DNA from 2 places in the Sinorhizobium sp. GQ132 genome. Region 2 is predicted to be linked to the other one. Evidence: predicted binding sites of a transcription regulator. Region 2 holds the regulator's gene; the other holds the start of a gene.
The links. The regulator PhoB, encoded in region 2, activates phosphate uptake and scavenging genes when phosphate is short. The targets are predictions, from matches to a motif close to TGTCATNNANCTGTCAT.
Positions count from the first base shown of each region.

Region 1: the regulator PhoB is predicted to act here: its motif matches at 1,874-1,890, upstream of AC6CIG_RS07615 (LTA synthase family protein).

Region 1 covers NZ_JCAXDX010000002.1:739,036-743,780, forward strand. The annotation lists gene AC6CIG_RS07615 (LTA synthase family protein) at 1-1,838, opposite strand, end outside; gene AC6CIG_RS07620 (NAD+ synthase) at 2,107-3,789, shown strand; gene AC6CIG_RS07625 (TolB family protein) at 3,792-4,619, shown strand; gene AC6CIG_RS07630 (LacI family DNA-binding transcriptional regulator) at 4,629-4,745, opposite strand, start outside.
Region 2 covers NZ_JCAXDX010000004.1:80,486-85,230, forward strand. The annotation lists gene AC6CIG_RS12090 (aspartate aminotransferase family protein) at 1-915, opposite strand, end outside; gene AC6CIG_RS12095 (GcrA family cell cycle regulator) at 1,325-1,846, shown strand; gene phoB (phosphate regulon transcriptional regulator PhoB) at 1,954-2,637, opposite strand; gene phoU (phosphate signaling complex protein PhoU) at 2,749-3,462, opposite strand; gene pstB (phosphate ABC transporter ATP-binding protein PstB) at 3,552-4,367, opposite strand; gene pstA (phosphate ABC transporter permease PstA) at 4,381-4,745, opposite strand, start outside.

The sequences.
Region 1 (4,745 bases), on a different contig from region 2:
TGCAGGAAGCGGTAGTCACGCAGCGATGCGGGCACCTTCGGCTGGCGCAGCCAGTCGGCGACGTCCTTGCCGTTCTTGCGGATCAGCATGTAACGGTCGAGGACACGGTAGTGGTCGTAGACCTTGCCGAGGAACCCCGTGTAGTAGGGATGCTCGTAGCCCGCCTGTTTCAGGATCTGGTAGGAAAGGAAGGCCGGGCTGATCGTGCCGATGTTCTTCTTCGGCCCCGTCTTGTTCGACCAGACGACGAGCGGCGTCTCATGCTCGGCCTTCATCTGATCCTTCGGTCCCTTGCGCTCGGCCGTGATGCCCTTCATGTAACCGGTGCTGGAATAGACGGTGTTCAGCGGCGGAAGGTGGTCGCCGAAGAGAACGATGATCGTCTCCCGGTCGCGCTCTTTCGCCCAGTCCATCAGCATCTTGAGGCTGTCGTCGGCTTCCTTGACGCCTTGCGCATAGGTGGCGAGCACCTGGCGGTCGGCTTCGGGAAGATCGCCCTCGACCTTGATCGTGTTCTTCGCATAGCGGTTGGCCTCATAGGGACCATGGCCCTGCAGGGTCACCGCGAAAAAGAAGAAAGGGTCCTCCACCTCGTCCGCCTGGCGGATGATTTCCTTCGTCAAAGACTCGTCCGACGCAAAGATGCCGCGCTTCTGCATGGCCGGCATGTTCTCTTCCGACCGGAACATGTCGAAACCGAAGGCCTTGTAGACGGCTGTGCGGTTCCAGAACCATCCCTGGAAAGGGTGAATGGCGCGCGAAACATAGCCTTCGCCGCGGAAGAAGGTGGCGAGTGAGGGAATCGGATTGCGGATATATTGCTGGTAGGGGATGCTGCCATAGGGCAGGAACGCGTTGGAAAAACCGGTCAGCGCTTCGAATTCGACATTGGCGGTCATGCCGCCGAACTCCGGAGAAAAGACGTTGCCGCCCTGCAGTTCACGGATCGTCGGCATGGGATCGGGCGTGAGCTTCACCTTGGGCAGGCGCGTAGGATCCCAAAAGGACTCGCTCATCAGCACGATCACATCCGGTTTGCCGCGATGGGTCGTGCCGGCGGGAAGCGACTTTACCGGAATCCGGTCGATCGCGTCCGCCATATAGCCGGCCGGCGCGCTTACGTTGGCCATCGGGAGGTTGATGGCAAAGGCAAGCGCGAAGCCGTTGTGGCGGTAGTTCTCGGTCTGGTCCCACATGATGGGGATGACACGAAGCCGGTCACGGATCCACGAGAACTGGTTGTAGTCCATAATGTTCCAGAATGCGACCAGCAGCGGCAGGGCGAATGCGATCCGCATCAGCCGCTCCCGACGTGTCAGCTTGGGAAAGTTCCGCCAGGCGTACCGCAGCAGGAGCGCGCCAACGACGATGGCCGCGATCAAGCCGGCGACGACGCCGACTGCTGTCCACGGCCTGTCCTTCACGAGTACCGGCATCAGCTCCATGATCTGCCGGCCGAAAAGGAAATCGGTCGGATAGAGCGGATCGGACAGGAAGACCTGCTTCTGCTGACTGATGAATGCCGGCACAACGGCGAGCGGCGCGACGAGCAGCGCCGCCTTGTGTTCGCGGCCGAACAGGGCATCGACGCCGAGCATGGCGAGGAAGAACACGGCGACCGTGGTCCAGGCCGGGCGCATGGGATCGGTGAAATAGGCGACGGTGTCGGGCAAGGACCAGCGCACGATCAATTCGACGGTGAAGACGAGCGCCGTCGCAATGAGAAGCGTGAAGAGAGCACTGCGGGCGCCCGACAGGGTTCTCGTATATCTTGCGGAAGAGCCTTGCCCGTCGGCGTAGACTTGAGAGCTGCTCACGGCGGAATCGATACGGGCCAACGGGCGTCTCCAATTTCACAAATATTTCACTCTACCGTCATACGACTGTCATCTTGAACAGGGGATGAATGGCGGAAACGGCGCCGCCGCCGCCAGGTTCCTGTGGCGGCTAAAGAATTTCTGCGCTGCGCTTAACGGTCCGAAAACACGAAGCTTTTTGGATTTTTTCCGCCGGATCTCGATTGAGTGCGGGTTTTTTTCCCCCGGATGCGGTAAGAACAACGCGAACGAAGCATGTATTCGCTGACGAGAGACGACGGGCCCGCTCATGAATGCACAGAAAGCCGCTCCCTCAACGCTACGGATCGCCGTGGCACAGCTCAACCCAACGGTCGGAGACATTGCCGGCAACGTCGCAAAAGCACGCGAGGCGCGGACGGCGGCGGCGCGCGAAGGCGCCGATCTCCTGCTTCTGACCGAGCTCTTCATCTCCGGCTATCCGCCGGAAGACCTCGTCTTGAAGCCCGCTTTCCTGAAGGCCTGCGAGCAGGCGGTGGAGAAGCTTGCGGCGGAGACGGCAGATGGCGGGCCGGGCGTCGTCATCGGCTTTCCACGGCAGGCCTCCGGCCTCCGGCACAATTCGGTTGCAGTTCTCGACGCTGGCAAGATCATCGCTATCCGCGACAAGGTCGACTTGCCGAACTACGGCGAATTTGACGAAAAGCGCGTCTTCGACGCGGGTGAGATGCCGGGCCCGGTGAACTTTCGCGGCGTGCGGATCGGCATACCGGTGTGCGAGGACATATGGGGCGATCTCGGCGTCTGCGAGACTCTCGCGGAGAGTGGCGCCGAAATCCTCCTGTCGCCGAACGGTTCGCCCTACTACCGAGGCAAGGTCGACGTGCGCCATCAGGTGGTGCTGCGGCAGGTGATCGAGACCGGTCTGCCGATGATCTATGCCAACCAGCTCGGCGGCCAGGACGAGCTGGTTTTCGACGGCGCGAGTTTCGCCTTCAACGCGGACAAGTCGCTGGCATTCCAGATGAGCCAATTCGAAGAGGCGGTGGCCGTCTCAGAATGGAAAAGGGGCGCGGACGGCTGGACCTCGGCCAACGGGCTCAAGTCGCGCATACCGGAAGGCGAAGAGGCCGATTACCGCGCTTGCATGCTGGGCTTTCGCGATTACGTCAACAAGAACGGTTTCAGGAACGTTGTCCTGGGCCTGTCCGGCGGCATCGATTCGGCGATCTGCACGGCGCTTGCGGTGGATGCGTTGGGCGAGGAGCGGGTTCGCACGGTCATGCTGCCCTACCGCTACACCTCGCGCGAGTCGTTGCAGGATGCCGAGGCATGCGCCAAGGCGCTCGGCTGCCGCTACGACATCGTTGCGATCGAAGAGCCGGTCGAGGGCTTCCTCAGCGCGCTCTCCGACACGTTCGAGGGAACCGAGGCGGGCATTACCGAGGAAAACCTTCAGAGCCGTACGCGCGGGACGATCCTGATGGCGATCTCCAACAAATTCGGCTCCATGGTGGTGACGACGGGCAACAAATCCGAAATGTCGGTCGGTTACGCCACGCTTTATGGCGACATGAACGGCGGCTTCAATCCGATCAAGGATCTCTACAAGATGCAGGTTTACGCGCTGGCACGCTGGCGAAACGGCACCGTTCCGCCGGGAGCGCTGGGTCCGTCAGGCGAAGTCATTCCGCAGAACATCATCGACAAGGCGCCGTCGGCCGAACTCCGCCCCGACCAGACGGACCAGGATTCGCTGCCGCCTTATCCGGTGCTCGACGACATTCTCGAATGCCTGGTCGAGAAGGAAATGAGCACGGAGGAGATCGTCGCGCGCGGGCATGAAGAGGCAACCGTTCACCGGATCGAGCACCTGCTCTACATCGCCGAATACAAGCGCCGCCAGTCGGCGCCGGGCGTGAAGATCACCAGGAAGAATTTCGGCCGCGACCGGCGTTATCCCATCACCAACCGCTTCCGCGACAGGGGGTAATCATGCGCAGTTCGGTGGAGATCTTCGACATCGCGACCGGCGATACGCGCGTCGTCTGGCAGACGGAGCGGCTGGTCGAGGCACCGAACTGGTCACCCGACGGAAAATTCCTCATCATCAACGGCGACGGCAGGCTTTATCGGCTTGGCTTCGACGGTTCCGAGCCCACGGAGATCGATACCGGCTTTGCCCGGCGCTGCAACAACGATCACGGAATTTCGCCCGACGGCAGCACGCTCGTGATCAGCGACAAGACGGAATTCGGCAGTTCGGCAATCTATCTCCTGCCGGCAGAAGGCGGCACGCCGCGGCTCGTCACACGCAACCTGCCGTCCTACTGGCACGGTTGGTCGCCCGACGGGCGCATGCTGGCCTATTGCGGAATCCGCGATCAGGTCTTCGACATCTACACGATTCCGGTCGAAGGTGGGGAGGAACGCCGCCTGACGCAGGGGCAGGGCCGCAATGACGGGCCGGACTGGTCTGCGGACGGGGAGTGGATCTATTTCAATTCGAGCCGTACCGGCCGCATGCAGATCTGGCGGGTGAGGCCGGACGGCGAGGATCTACAGCGTATCACTGACAGCCCCTACGGCGACTGGTTTCCGCATCCTTCGCCGGACGGCAGGCACCTGCTCGTGCTCTCCTATGACGGCGATGTCTTCGATCACCCGCGCGATCTCGACGTGCGCCTCCGCCTGATGGATGCGGACGGCGGCAATGCGCGCGTACTGTTGGAACTCTTCGGCGGGCAGGGGACGGTGAACGTCCCGAACTGGTCGCCCTCGGGCACCGCCTTTGCCTTCGTACGCTATCAGCCGGAGGAATAGCCTGCGGGGTCAGACACGCGGCAGGTTGTAAGGGGTGATTACTTCGACGGCGGAAAGATGCCGCTTTTCGGAGGCGCGGAGCGCGCCCCGGCGCTCCATGACCGCGTGGAAAGCCATGCGGACGTC
Region 2 (4,745 bases):
AGCCACCTCGCGCACCTGATCGAGGAAGCCTTCGGCGAGAACGACGTCGAGCACGGCATTTCCGACCGCCATTGCGAGCGGGTTGCCGCCATAGGTCGAACCGTGCGTGCCCGCCACCATGCCGGCGGCCGCCGCTTCCGTCGCGAGGCAAGCGCCGAGCGGGAAGCCGCCGCCGATGCCCTTGGCTACGGCCATGATATCCGGCTTGATGCCCGCCCATTCATGAGCGAAGAGCTTGCCGGTCCGGCCGACACCGGACTGTACCTCGTCGAGGATCAGAAGCAGGCCGAACTCGTCGCAAAGTTCGCGCAGCCCCTGCATGAATTCCTTCGATGCCGACCGAATGCCGCCCTCGCCCTGGATCGGCTCGACGAGGATCGCCGCGGTTTCTTCATTGATCGCGTTCTTGACCGCCGCGATATCGCCGAAGGGGACCTGATAGAAGCCCGGCGCCTTCGGCCCGAAGCCCTCGATGTATTTCTGCTGTCCGCCGGCGGCAATCGTTGCGAGCGTGCGGCCGTGGAAAGCACCTTCGAAGGTGATGACGTGGAACTTCTCGACGTGCCCCTTGGCGAAATGATAGCGCCGCGCCGTCTTGATCGCACATTCGAGCGCTTCCGCACCCGAATTGGTGAAGAACACCCGATCGGCGAAGGTCACCTGGGTCAGCCTCCGTGCAAGGCTTTCCTGCCCCGAAATCTCGTAGAGATTGGACAGATGCCAGACCTTGTCGGCCTGCGCCTTCAGCGCCTCGACGAGATGAGGATGGGCATGGCCGAGCGAGTTCACGGCGACACCGGCAGCGAAATCGAGATAGCGCGTGCCGTCTTCGGCGATCAGCCAAACGCCTTCACCTCGCTCGAAACGCAACGGCGCGCGCAGATAGGTGTCGTAAAGCGGCGTGGTTGCGGCCATGTCGAGCTCTCCTTCATTCCGGCGGCACGGACCATTCGGCCCGATAAAAATCAAAAATGCCGCCTTGCGGCGGCGACAGGCACTATTCCCATTTCGCACCGCGATGTCAACAAAACCAAGGTTTGCAGGCGCTTTGCGGATGCCGATTCCGAAGCGCGAAAAAATCACACTCTGGGACTTGCAAAAATGCAACGCTCCGACAGCAAGTTGGGGAAAACCGCGAAATCGATTCGGCGCGATTCCGGCGACTCTTGCCACGGAGTCACCCTGCCGGTAGGTTAACATTCAATTACTAGACGCATGCGGCGGACCTAGTCACCAAAAGTATTATCGCGTTGAATCTTCGGGTTTTTCCCGGAGAGCGGTGACGGATTCCGCCATCCCAACGCCGAGAACGGGGAGTGCAGAGATGAACTGGACTGACGAGCGGGTCGAGAAACTGAAGAAGCTGTGGTCGGAGGGCTTGAGCGCCAGCCAGATCGCGGCGCAGTTGGGCGGCGTCAGCCGCAACGCGGTCATCGGAAAGGTTCATCGGCTGAGCCTGCCCGGGCGCGCCAAGGCCGGAGGAAGCACGACCGCTGCAGCCCGGCCCAAACGGGCGACGTCTGCCCCGCGCGCGCCGAACTATGCTGCGCGTTCCGTAACCCGCACCGTGACCCGCACGGCCGGTGCGACCGCGCTCAAGGAAGAGCTCGCAGTCGACCTGGAAATGGACCAGGAGCTGCAGATCGACAGGAACATCGTCCTGCCGATGTCGCGGCGGCTGGAGCTCACGGAGCTTACCGAACGCACCTGCAAGTGGCCGATCGGCGACCCGCTCAAGGAAGAGTTCCACTTCTGCGGCAACGACTCCCCGGAAGCCTCTCCCTATTGCACCTTCCATGCCCGGCTGGCCTACCAGCCCTCCGCCGAGCGCCGGCGCATGCGCTGAGGCGCCTTGCTCATCCCGCTCTGGATGCACGACGAAAATCGGGGCCGGAAAGGCCCCTTTTTCTTTGCCATGCCGCAAGCCGGCACGGGCGCCAGCGACCTTCGGCCTCAGCTCTCCAGCGAATAGCCAGCGCCGCGCACCGTCCGGATGACGTCCGGCATGTTGGAAAAGTTCAGTGCCTTGCGCAGCCGCCCGACATGAACGTCCACGGTCCGTTCGTCGACATAGATGTCGTGTCCCCAGACACCGTCCAGGAGCTGTGAACGAGAGAAGACGCGCCCCGGTGAGGACATTAGAAATTCCAGCAGCCGGAACTCCGTCGGGCCAAGGCGCACTTCGCGACTGCGTCGGTGGACGCGGTGCGTCTCCCGGTCGAGCTCGATATCGCCGCAGCGCAGGAGCGTCGACAGAACTTCGGGCTTGGCGCGCCTGAGCATCGCCTTGACCCTCGCCATCAGTTCCGGCGTCGAGAAGGGCTTGACGACGTAATCGTCGGCGCCGGTGGCAAGGCCCCGCACGCGCTCGCTTTCCTCGCCGCGCGCGGTCAGCATGATGATCGGCAGGCGCTCCGTTTCCGGCCGCTGGCGCAGCCTGCGGCAGAGCTCGATACCGGAAACCCCGGGCAGCATCCAATCGAGGATGAGAAGGTCGGGCAGGCGCTCCTGCAGGCGGATCTCCGCCTCGTCGCCGCGAAGGATCGTATCGACCTCGAAGCCTTCCGCCTCGAGATTGTAGCGCAGGAGAACGCTCAGGGCTTCCTCGTCTTCGACTACGGCAATCTTCGGCAACATTCAGTAGGACTCCTTCCTACGCACGACAGCCGTCATGCCGCCGCGCACGGTGGTAGGCCGCGCCAAGGCGGCCGGAACAAATTCTGCATAGGCACCGGCTGCCGGGCGATCTCAGTCCGTCACGGAACCCAATGTCGACGTCATGTCGTCCTTCGGCCGTTCGCCCTGCGGCTGGGCGCCTGTCGCCATATAGTAGATCGTTTCGGCGATATTGGTCGCGTGATCGCCGATACGCTCGATGTTCTTGGCGCAGAAAAGAAGATGCGTGCACGGCGTGATGTTGCGCGGATCTTCCATCATATAGGTCAGCAGTTCCCGGAACAGGGACGTGTAGATCGCATCGATCTCTTCATCGCGTTCGCGAATGCTGTTCGCCTTTTCCGGCGAACGGGACGCGTAGACGTCCAGGACTTCCTTCAACTGAACGAGCGCGAGCTCAGCCAGGTGTTCGAGGCCGCGCGCAAGCTTGCGCGGTATGCCTGAACCGGCCACGGCAATCACCCGCTTTGCGGTGTTCTTGCCGAGGTCGCCCACGCGCTCCAGGTCCGCGGCGATGCGGATCGAACCCATGATCTCCCGAAGATCCGAGGCCATGGGCTGGCGTTTGGCAATGGTGACGATCGCCTTTTCGCCGATCTGCCGTTCCGCGTCGTCCAGAATGGTGTCGTCGGAAATCACCTTCTGGGCCAGGGCGAGATCGGAATTGACGAGCGCACGGACGGAGTCCGCGACCATCTGCTCGGCAAGACCGCCCATCTCGGAGATGCGGCGCGTGAGATACTTCAACTCTTCGTCGAAGGCGGACATGATGTGTGCGTGAGACATATTCGTTTCCTCGGGGGACGCGCTGTTCTGAATGGGCCTCGTTCGGTCTTGACCGGGAGGGACGGAAAAGCGCCGCCCCTCTCCGGCCATCAGCCGAAGCGGCCCATGATGTAGTCCTGGGTGCGCTGATCGTCCGGGTTGGTGAACATTTTATCGGTATCGTTCTCCTCGACGAGATTGCCGAGATGGAACATGGCCGTGCGCTGCGACACGCGCGCCGCCTGCTGCATCGAGTGGGTGACGATCACGATCGTGAAATTCGCCCGCAATTCGTGGATGAGTTCCTCGACTTTCGCGGTCGCGATCGGATCGAGCGCCGAGCAGGGCTCGTCCATCAGAATGACTTCCGGGCTGACGGCAACGGCGCGGGCGATGCAGAGGCGCTGCTGCTGGCCGCCGGAAAGTCCGGTGCCCGGCTCCTGCAGCCGATCCTTCACCTCGTTCCAGAGCCCGGCCTTCTGCAGGCTCGTTTCCACGATCTCGTCGAGTTCGGTCTTGGTGCGTGCCAGGCCATGGATGCGCGGGCCGTAGGAGACATTGTCGTAGATCGACTTCGGGAACGGATTGGGTTTCTGGAACACCATGCCGACGCGGGCACGCAATTCCACCACGTCGATCGACGGATCGTAGATATCGTCCTCGTCGAGCGTGATCTTGCCCGTTACGCGGCAGTTCTCGATCGTGTCGTTCATGCGGTTCAAGGTGCGCAGAAACGTCGATTTGCCGCACCCGGACGGACCGATCAGCGCCGTGACCGTGTTCTCGCGGATATTGAGGTTGACGTCGAAGAGCGCACGCTTTTCGCCGTAATAGACCGACACATCGTTGCCGATCATCTTGTAAGGCACCGTATTCATTTTCTGCTCAAGAGCCTTTTCGACTGCAGCTTCCGACATGATGTTCATAGTCCTTACCCCACTACCAGCGACGCTCAAAGCGACGCCGCAAGAGAATTGCGCCGAGATTCATGAAGATGAGAAAGATCAGGAGAATGATGATCGCTCCGGACGTACGCTCGACGAAGGCACGTTCTGCCTCGTTCGCCCACATGTAGATCTGCACCGGCAGCGCCGTGGATGGCTCCAGCGGCGACCCCGGAAAATCGACCACGAAGGCGACCATGCCGATCAGAAGCAGCGGCGCCGTTTCGCCCAGCGCATGGGCGAGGCCGATGATCGTGCCGGTCAGGATGCCGGGCATGGCAAGCGGCAGCACGTGATGGAAGATGGTCTGCATCTTCGATGCGCCCAGGCCGAGTGCGGCGGAGCGGATCGACGGCGGCA